3 regions of the Neorhizobium sp. P1_A6 genome follow, and region 1 is predicted to be linked to each of the others. Evidence: riboswitches for the same ligand, from Rfam matches in the RefSeq annotation. Region 1 holds a riboswitch; each other region holds the start of a gene.
The links. Region 1 has a riboswitch for cobalamin ahead of AC1D3C_RS23605 (DUF1636 family protein). Riboswitches for the same ligand answer to the same signal wherever they lie in the genome.
Positions count from the first base shown of each region.

Region 1 (3,256 bases):
ATCAGAAGCACGATCGCAAGCGCCGCGAACACGGCCGAGCGGGTATAGGCGAGCAGGCCGAGGCCGATCGCCGTGCAGACAGCCGTCGAGACCCACCAGATCTGGCGCGGACCGAGTTCCGCAGCCGGCATGCCGGGCAGTTCCGGCGGCAGGCCGAGGCCGGGTGCAAGGATGACGGTGAGAAAGCCGGCAATGCCGAACATCAGGCCACCGCGCCAGCCCTTGAAGCCGCCGAACGCTTCCGAAGCAGCGATCAGGACGAGGGCAAAACCGATAGCCGACAGCATGTCCGCCGCAAGCGTGTAAATGAAACGTTCGAAGCCATCGGCGGGAGCCCAGGCCTCTTCGCCGTGGTGATGCTCGGCGGCGGATGCCGTGGCACCTGCGGCAGGTGCAGCGTCATGGCTGTGGCCGGCCTCGGGCGCAGCATTTTCAAACACCTCGGCCCGCAGGATCAGCGGCACGGTGGAGAAGCTCTGCATCACGGTCAGCAGCAGTCCGGACAAAAGCCCGGCGATCACCGCCGTGAAGACGATGTTGCGAAACAACGACATTTGGGAGAACTCCTCAGTGGCAGGGGAAGGCGAGCGAGTGGCGCGTGTCATGCGCGGCATTGTGGACGACTTCCAGATGCGAGAAGCCGACAAAGCCAACGATGAACAGGCCGAGCAGGGCCGTCATGCTGAGGGGAATGATCTTCGAGGCGGAAATGGTGACTGCAGTTGCAGTAGTTGCAGTAGAATTCGTAACCATGGTCTCGTCCTTTCGCCCTCCACCCGAGGGCCGTTCACGTTCTTTGTCGCCTCTGGCAGGTCTCCTGGCTCGCGGATCGGACGCCTTCTCCCGCCTTCCCAGAAGTCCGTTGGCCGGATTTCCCAGTGGCATGACGGCCGGACGGCCGTTTTGGTCGAAGACTTTCCGCTTACAGTTGCGGGGGCAGCCGCGGGTTGGACGGCAGAATTCCGTCGCACCGCATTCCCTCTAAAACCCTTTCGGGCACCATAGGCTCGGTCACTATAGACGAATTCGGCGTCACGGCAATCGCCTTTGCGACGCATTGACATGGGCCTGCGACCGGGCTTACTTGAAGAGAGATGGTCCCTTTCCGGCAACGGGGAGGGCTAAGAGAGAATGCGGTGCGATCCCTTTTCAGGATCAATGCCGCGGCTGCCCCCGCAACTGTAGGCGGCGAGCCATTGCCTAAAACGGCCATTTGGCCGTCAAGCCACTGGGAAATCCGGCCAACGGACTTCTGGGAAGGCAGGCAAATGGCGACGACCCGCGAGCCAGGAGACCTGCCGTCCGATTCATTTTGCTTCACCGGGCGGGGTGCTCCGGAGGAAGTTTCTCGATCACCGCAGAGGGATTTTCGACCTTCTGCTCCGCGCCCCGATTTTTCGACCCCGGCGGGAACGCGGCTGACCGATGAGTGACCACCGACCAGATGATCCGGCAACCGCCGGCTCGGCAGATGTGACGATTTTCGTCTGCACCAATTGCCGCGACGCATCCGACGGCGAAGTCCGGCCGGGCATCGCGCTGATCGCGGCGCTGCGTGAAGCAGCAAGCGGCAAACCGCTGGCGGTCAAGCCGGTCACCTGCCTTGCCAATTGCGAAAAAAGCCCGAGTGCCGCCTTCAACCACAAGAGCGGCTGGTCCTATGTCTTCGGCCATCTGTCGCTCGACAATGTCGAGGATATCGTCACCGGCGCGATGATGCTGGCCGAGGACGAGCGCGGTTTCCTTCCCCTTCGCGGCCGCCCGACCTGCCTGCGCGGCAAGGGCATGACGGCCCGTATTCCACCCTTTCATCACCATGAGGACATGCCATCATGAGCGTTTCGTTCGACCGCGTTCCCTGCACCGTCGTTACCGGGTTTCTGGGAGCCGGCAAGACCACGCTGATCCGCAACCTGATCGAAAACCTGAAGGGTAAGCGGCTGGCGATCATCGTCAACGAATTCGGCGATGTCGGCATCGACGGAGACGTCCTGAAGGGCTGCGGCATCGAAAGCTGCCCGGAAGACAACATCATCGAGCTTGCCAACGGCTGCATCTGCTGCACCGTGGCGGACGATTTCGTGCCGGCGATCGACCGTATCCTGGCCATCGAACCCCGCGTCGATCACATCCTCATCGAGACCTCCGGCCTTGCGTTGCCGAAGCCCCTCGTCCAGGCGTTCCAGTGGCCTGACGTCAAGGCACGGGTGACGGTCGATGCGGTGATAGCCGTGGTCGACGGACTGGCGCTCGCCGAAGGCCGCGTTGCCGACGATCACGAGGCGCTGGAAGCGCAGCGCGACGCGGACGGCTCGATCGACCATGACGATCCGGTCGAGGAAGTGTTCGAGGACCAGGTCGCCTGCGCCGACATGATCGTGCTCACCAAGAGCGACCTCCTGGATGCTGCCGGCCTCGCGACCGCCAGGGATCGCGTTTCCGCGCATCTGCCACGTGCCGTGAAAATCGTCTCGGCCGCCAATGGCGCCATAGATCCCGCCGTACTGATTGGCCTCGGCCTCGCCGTCGAAGACGATATCGAAAACCGCAAGACCCATCACGACGGCGAACTCGACCACGATCACGACGATTTCGACAGCTTTGTCGTCGATCTGGCCGCCGTCACCGATGCCGAACAGCTCGCCGCCCGCATTTCTGCAACGGCCGAAGCCGAAAACGTGCTGCGCATAAAAGGCTTCGTGGAAGTCGCGAACAAGCCGATGCGCCTGCAGGTTCAGGCGGTAGGATCGCGCGTGAACCACTATTTCGACCGTGCCTGGGCACCCGGCGAAGCGCGGACAAGCCGCCTCGTCGTGATCGGCGAAAAAGGCATCGACCGCGCCGCGATCGAAAGGATGCTGGCCGCATAAGAAGGCCCGAGGGAAGGATGCACATACTCGCCACCACATCGTCGTCGCTTGACGACCTCATCGAACCGGTCGACCTCAATCAGTCGCCGGCCGACGTGGTGGTGCTATCCTTTTCCGGCAGCGACCTGAACGGCGTTGCGGCCGTCTGGGGTCCGGATTTGACAAGCCTCCGCCTCACCAATCTCTCCGACCTTCGCCATCCTATGTCGGTCGATCTTTGGATCGAGAAGACGGCTACCCAGGCCAAGGTCATCCTCGTGCGCATTCTCGGCGGTTACGACCGCTGGGCTTATGGCGTGGAAGAACTTTCGCACATGGCGAAGCGGAAAAAGATCGCGCTGGCGCTGCTGCCCGGCGAATGCAGCATCCGCGACGAACGGCTGACC
Region 1 is NZ_JBFTZM010000013.1:137,307-140,562, reverse strand. It holds gene AC1D3C_RS23615 (CbtA family protein) at 1-554, opposite strand, end outside; gene AC1D3C_RS23610 (CbtB domain-containing protein) at 568-753, opposite strand; cobalamin riboswitch at 791-1,019, opposite strand; cobalamin riboswitch at 1,079-1,317, shown strand; gene AC1D3C_RS23605 (DUF1636 family protein) at 1,426-1,836, shown strand; gene cobW (cobalamin biosynthesis protein CobW) at 1,833-2,870, shown strand; gene cobN (cobaltochelatase subunit CobN) at 2,888-3,256, shown strand, end outside.

Region 2 (3,256 bases), on a different contig from region 1:
GTTCACCGGATCGAACACCTGCTCTATCTCGCCGAATACAAGCGGCGCCAATCGGCGCCGGGCGTCAAGATCACCAAGAAGAATTTTGGCCGCGATCGGCGCTATCCGATCACCAACCGTTTCCGCGATCGATAGGAGAGGATCATGGCCCCGCGCAGCTCCGTCGAGATCTTCAATATCCGGACGAGGGCGATGCGGGTGGTCTGGCAGACGGAAGCCCTGTTCGAGGCGCCCAACTGGTCGCCGGACGGGCGCTACCTGATGCTCAACAGCGAGGGCCTGATCTATCGTCTGTCACCGGCGGGTGATGACGGGCCTGAACCGGTCGATACCGGCTTTGCCCGCCAATGCAACAACGACCACGGCATTTCGCCGGACGGTTCGCTGATCGCCATTTCCGACAAGGTCGAGTTCGGCAAGTCGACGATCTATGTGCTTCCCGCCGGCGGCGGCGTGCCGCGGCTGGTGACCCGGAATCTGCCGTCCTATTGGCATGGCTGGTCGCCGGACGGAAAAAACTTCGCCTATTGCGGCATCCGCGGCGACGAGTTCGACATCTATACCATCGGCATCGAAGGTGGCGCAGAGACGCGGCTGACATTCGGCGAGGGCCGCAATGACGGGCCAGACTATTCGCCGGATGGAAAATGGATCTACTTCAATTCCAGTCGCACCGGGCTGATGCAGATCTGGCGCGTCCCGGCCGCAGGCGGCGTCGCGGAGCGGATCACCGACGGCGGTTACGGCGACTGGTTTCCACATCCGTCACCGAAGGGTGACAAGATCGTCTTTGTCTCCTACGACGCCGATGTCTTCGACCATCCGCGCGATCTTGACGTCCGCGTCAGGCTGATGGACATGGACGGCGGCAATGTCGAAACGCTGTTCGAGCTTTTCGGCGGGCAAGGCACGATGAATTCGCCGAACTGGTCGCCTGATGGCGATGAGTTTGCCTATGTGCGCTATTTCCCTGTCGCATGAACGCCTTGCGCCGAAGATAGCGTGAGGGCATAAACAATCCTGTAAGGTGCCGGCGACAAGCCGGAGAATCGGGAATCCGGGGTGGAACCGGAACGTGCCCAACGCTGTGAGGTGGACGCTCGGCCGCAGGATTTTAAAGCCACTGGGATTTTTCCGGGAAGGCGGCGGTGCAGGCGGATGAAGCCAAGTCAGAAGACCGGCCTGACAAGATAGACCAGCCCGCGCGGACGGCGGAAAGGTTTCGAACCTCTTTTTGCCCAAAGGCTTCAAGCCGGGAAGGCAAGGGAGCGACGGCATTGTTGGGGACTTGACGATGCAGACTGATCCTTTCGCGCATGCCTTGCTGCCTGCAGGCGAGTTTTCCAAGGTCGAACGCGCCGCCGTCTACCGGGCGATCGAGACACGCCGCGACGTGCGCGACCAGTTCCTGCCCGATCCGCTGCCGGACGACTTGGTGATGCGGCTGCTCGGCGCCGCCCATGCCGCACCCTCGGTCGGCTTCATGCAGCCCTGGAATTTCATCCTCATCCGCGATCCGGCGGTACGCGAGGCCGCCCGGGCCGCCTTTTCGCGTGCGAATGACGAGGCCGTGGAGATGTTTGCCGAGGAAAGCCGCGACCTCTATCGCAGTCTCAAGCTCGAAGGCATCGTCAAGGCGCCGCTGTCGATCTGCGTCACCTGCGATCCGGACCGCGCCGGTCCGGTCGTGCTCGGCCGGACCCATAATCCGCGCATGGATGCCTATTCGACCGTCTGCGCCGTGCAGAACCTCTGGCTGGCGGCAAGGGCCGAGGGCGTCGGTGTCGGCTGGGTCAGCATTTTCCGCGACGAGGACGTGCGCGGGCTGCTCGGCATTCCCGACCGCGTCGAGATCGTCGCCTGGCTCTGCCTCGGTTACGTCGATCGGCTCTACGGCGAACCCGAACTGGCGCTCAAGGGCTGGCGCCAGCGCTTGGGCCTGGACGCGCTGATCTTTCAGGACCGATGGAACGGCCGCTGACTATTGCTGCGGCTGCGGTCCTGCCGATTTCGGATTGGTGAGATCGATACCCGCTTCGGGCAGGAAGGTCGGCCCGACGGTGCGCACCTTTTTGCTTGGGTCGTATGGCCGCTCCGGCGGTGGTGTGAGCACTGGCGGCGGGACTGCGGTCGCCTGCGGCTTTTGCGGCGGGTGGGTGCGCAGGTTGGTAATTCCGGAATAAGGCTCCTCTTGCCTGGGAAGCTCGATGCCCGGCACCTTTCGCTTGTCGTCGACTACAGGCGGCAGCGGCTCGAAAGAAGGGATGCAGCGCTGTTCGCGAATGGCGGCGAGAATGGCATTCCGCTCTTCCGAGGGCAGGATCATCTGCCGCGAACCGTTGCGCTCTGCCATCAGCGTGTCGCGGCTCTGCTCCATTCTTCCCAGCGCATCCCGCATCTGGCCGCAGACCTCGGCATTGGGGCCGCCGAGAACTACGACGCTGCCGTTGCCGCAGCCGGCGCGGCGCATGTCGACCCGCAGTTCACGGATGTCGGCATTATATTCGCCGAGCTGCTGGGCGTAGGAGCGCGCCGCAGACGTGTTGCCGATGATTTCCGGGCTGTTTCCAAGTTTCCGGTAAAGCGCTGCGCAAACGGCGGGGTCTCCCGCCAGCGCTGCGGCAGGCAAAAACAAGAGCGGTATGGTCAGCAGGCCGCGAAGCGGTATCGGCAATTCCGGCATCCTCTCCTTTAGTTAGTAGAAGATGCCATCATGGAACGTGCCGGTTGATAATCTCATAAAGCCGCGATCACCGCACGGTGAAATCTATCCAGGGGCCGGCTGAGCCCCGGGCGGGGCTCAAATCATCGCATCGAGAGAATTATGCAACTCAGGATTGAAATTGCAGATTGGGTTGCGATGCTTCCACGACGGCGAGCGCCGCCATGTTCACCACGCCGCGCGACGTGACCGAGGACGACAGGATATGCGCCGGTTGGGCCGCCCCGAGAAGGATGGGGCCGACATGCAGGGCGTCCGTGAGGTTGCGGACGAGACCAAGCGAGATGTTTGCCGCATCGAGGTTCGGGAAAACCAGCAGGTTGGCTTCGCCGGTCAGCGAACTGTCCGGCATGGCCCGCTTGCGCAGCGTTTCCGACAATGCCGAACCACCTTGCATTTCGCCGTCCACTTCCAGCTCCGGCGCCCGCTGGCGCACCAGCTTCAGGGCAGCCCGCATCTTCTGCGCACTCTCGGAATCGCGCGAGCCGAAATTCGAGTGGCAGATCAGCGCCGCCTTCGGGGTGATGCCGAACC
Region 2 is NZ_JBFTZM010000003.1:185,969-189,224, reverse strand. It holds gene AC1D3C_RS07770 (NAD+ synthase) at 1-135, shown strand, start outside; gene AC1D3C_RS07765 (TolB family protein) at 145-981, shown strand; cobalamin riboswitch at 1,009-1,200, shown strand; gene bluB (5,6-dimethylbenzimidazole synthase) at 1,295-1,981, shown strand; gene AC1D3C_RS07755 (hypothetical protein) at 1,982-2,683, opposite strand; gene AC1D3C_RS07750 (NADP-dependent malic enzyme) at 2,832-3,256, opposite strand, start outside.
Region 2: another riboswitch for cobalamin. It lies ahead of bluB (5,6-dimethylbenzimidazole synthase); the one in region 1 lies ahead of AC1D3C_RS23605 (DUF1636 family protein).

Region 3 (3,256 bases), on a different contig from region 1:
GGCGGATATCATCGACGAAGCGGCTCTTCTCGAAGGCAGGGCTGACGTGAAGACAATCGACACGACGAAGCCGCATCACGGCGTAGCGGTAACGATGGGTCGTTTCGTGCTGGTGTCGGTTCCAAACACCGAAGTCGAAACCAAGCCCGACGAACTGCCGCCGCGGGTCGGACTTCGCGTCGTTGACGAGACGGGCAGGCAGCTCGGCGACGTCGCGAAATGCACCGATCTTCACGGCGAGGCCACTTCATCCCTGCTGGTTGCTTTCGGTTGCAAGGAAGGCGTTCTTGTCGCCCGTCCTGGCGGACTTGATGGACCGAAACTGGAAATGCTCGCTTACCCATCTGACATGCCGAAAGGTTCGACTGGTACCTTGCTTGGCGGTAAGGCAATGCAGTTCTTCCTCGGCAACTACGGCGAGGACAAAATCGTCCTGATCGATCCGGACAGCGAGAAGCACTTCCGGCTGATCGCCCTGCCCACCCGCCGCGTCGACTTCCTGCTGGACCCAGCAACGCCGCGCAGTGCCTACATCCTGACGGAGGACGGTGATCTTCATGTGCTGGATGTGATCAAGGGCGAGATCGTTCGCAAGGGAAAAGTCACCGAGCCCTACAGCAAGGACGGTCACTGGCGTGATCCGCGGCCGCGTCTTGCCGTCGCGGACGGTCATGTCGCCATCACCGATCCGCGGCATTCGCTGGTTCGCATCGTCGATGCGGAGAGCCTGAAGGAAGTCCGCACGATCCCCGTCGAAGGAAAACCCTTTACGATCGTTGCCGTCGGCGGCTCCGGTGCCTCGCATTGAGGCGATATCCTTCGGTCCGCAATTGCAACGGCAGTTCCGGACCAGATCGTTTCATCGGGAGATGACGATGCAACATGCCCTCCCCGGCTCCTGATCACCTGCGAGACGACGGGTTGAGGTGCAGCGTTGACAGGCAGAGGAGGCCGTGTAAGTTCGCGGCGTCAAGGTTCTTCCGTCCTCGGACGGAAGCTAAGAGGGAATCCGGTCAAAACCGGAGCTGTCCCGCAACTGTGAGCGGTGAGCCCTTCGCCCAACATGTCACTGGCAGCCAATGCCGGGAAGACGGGCGATCAAGGCTTTGACCCGCGAGCCAGGAGACCTGCCTGACGATAGAAGTTCCGTGGTCGGGGTGTGCCACAGGAATGACGGTTTCGTCGGGCTATCTGTGCCTGCCGGAACCTTCATTTTTGCTGCCTCCTCCTTTGAGTGAGACGAAGGCAGTGAAACCACAGGGATTATCCTCCCAGAACGTATCCGGGCGCGCCGTCCTGCTGATTGCGAAATCCGCCTTTGCGGCATCGCCGCATCTGGAAATGCAACGGCTCGCAAAACTTGCAGCTGGCGTGACCGGAGCCGGAACGGTTCGGGTCGCCTTTACCGAACAGGGTACCCCCTCCCTGCGCGACGCGCTGTCCGATCTGCTCGACGAGGATGCCGAAACCGTCGTTATCGTGCCGCTCGTCCTGCCCATGGAGCCGAGCTTCCTTATCTGGCTGACGAAATCGCTGAAGCGCTGGAAAGCGGCCGATAGCCGGCGCTGGCCGGCCCTTTCGATCACCCGGGATATCGCCTCGAGCACGTTGATGGCGCGGCTGATAGGCGAACTGCTCGAAACCGCCGAAGCACTGGACGTGCCGCAGACCGACACGCCGCCCGTTGCCGAGGGATCGCTCGTGCCGGCCCAGAAACGCCGCGTGCTCGTCTGCCAGGGCGGTCCCTGCAACGCGGCCGGAGCCGATGTGATCTGGGGACATCTGCGCAACCAGCAGGAGCGGCAGAACCTGCGCACTGCCGGCGACGGCACGATGACCGCAAAATCCACCTGTCTCGGTCCCTGCAATCTGGCGCCCGTGCTGCAGGTATTTCCGGAAGGAACCTATTACGGCGGCGTCAACGAAGATGCGATCGACCGGATCATCGGCGAGCACCTACTCGGCGGTGGGATCGTCGAGGACTTCGCCTATCACCCAACGGGCCGCAAGCAGCGGCTTCGCACCCCATCCGAATAGAACAAGAGGAAAGAGAATTGACGTCGCACACTCTATCGCGCCTGGCCGCCGCCTGGCTCAGTGCCGCCATCTTTGTCACCGCAGGCACTGTCTTTGCAGCCGAGCCGGTTCGCGTCGGCGCCACCTACATCACCAGTGGCACGGACCCGGCCAAGGGCTCGAACGGCTGGGCGCTGGTCAGCCACGGGGTCGGCGAGAACCTCTTCACCGTCGATCGGGACGGCAAGCTCGTGCCTGAACTGGCCGAAAAGGCGCAGCGCACCGGCGACCTGACCTGGACCGTGACCCTGAAACACGGCCGCCTGTTTTCCGACGGCACGCCGGTGACAGCCAAAGCGCTGGCGGCGGGTTTCGACAACACATTTGCCAGCAACAAGGCGGCGCTCGCCACCGGTGGCAAGCTGACATTCGAGGCGGCCGACGACCTGACGCTGAAGGTGACAACCGAAAAGCCGGCGCCTTTCATCCAGGCGCTCTTCGCCGAATGGCCGCTGATCGCGTACAAACCCACCGCGGCCGGCAACGCCGTCTTCAGCGGTCCTTATCGAATCTCGGGCTTCAAGGCGGATGCCTCAATCACGCTCGAGCCTAACGCGCATTTTGCCGGCGCCGACAAGCGTTCGCCGGTTAATTTCCGCAAGTTCGGTGATGCGCAGACCCTGACGCTGGCGCTGGAAGCCGGCGAGCTCGATTTGGCTTTCGGCTTGCCGTCGGAAGTCGTGAGCCGGCTCCAGACAAACCCTGATCTGGCGATCAAGCCGTTCCCGGTCGGATACCAGTATCTCGCTTTCTTCAACACTGCCCGGCCGCCGATGGATGATGTGAAAGTGCGCCAGGCGATCGATCTGGCCTTCGACCGCAAGGAGCTTGCCACCGCGATCAACGGTGGCGACCCCGCCACCGGCGCCTACGCCTCCTATTTCCCCTTTGCGGGCAGAGAGGCACGCCCGACCGACCCTGCCAAGGCCGCAGCGCTTCTCGACGAAGCCGGCTGGGCAAAAGGCAGCGGCGGCATGCGCGAAAAAGGCGGCAAGCCGCTGCGTCTGCTGGTCATAACCTATCCGCAGCGTCCTGATCTCGTCACCATGCTGCCGGTGGTCAAGGCGGAACTCGCAAAGATCGGCATCGCCATCGATACGCAGGTGGTGGAAAACATCCAGCAGATGGCTGCGGCCGGTGACTTCGACATCGCGCTCTGGGCGCAGCACACTGCCCCGAG
Region 3 is NZ_JBFTZM010000002.1:367,426-370,681, reverse strand. It holds gene aztD (zinc metallochaperone AztD) at 1-808, shown strand, start outside; cobalamin riboswitch at 955-1,149, shown strand; gene AC1D3C_RS05875 ((2Fe-2S) ferredoxin domain-containing protein) at 1,249-2,037, shown strand; gene AC1D3C_RS05870 (ABC transporter substrate-binding protein) at 2,055-3,256, shown strand, end outside.
Region 3: another riboswitch for cobalamin. It lies ahead of AC1D3C_RS05875 ((2Fe-2S) ferredoxin domain-containing protein); the one in region 1 lies ahead of AC1D3C_RS23605 (DUF1636 family protein).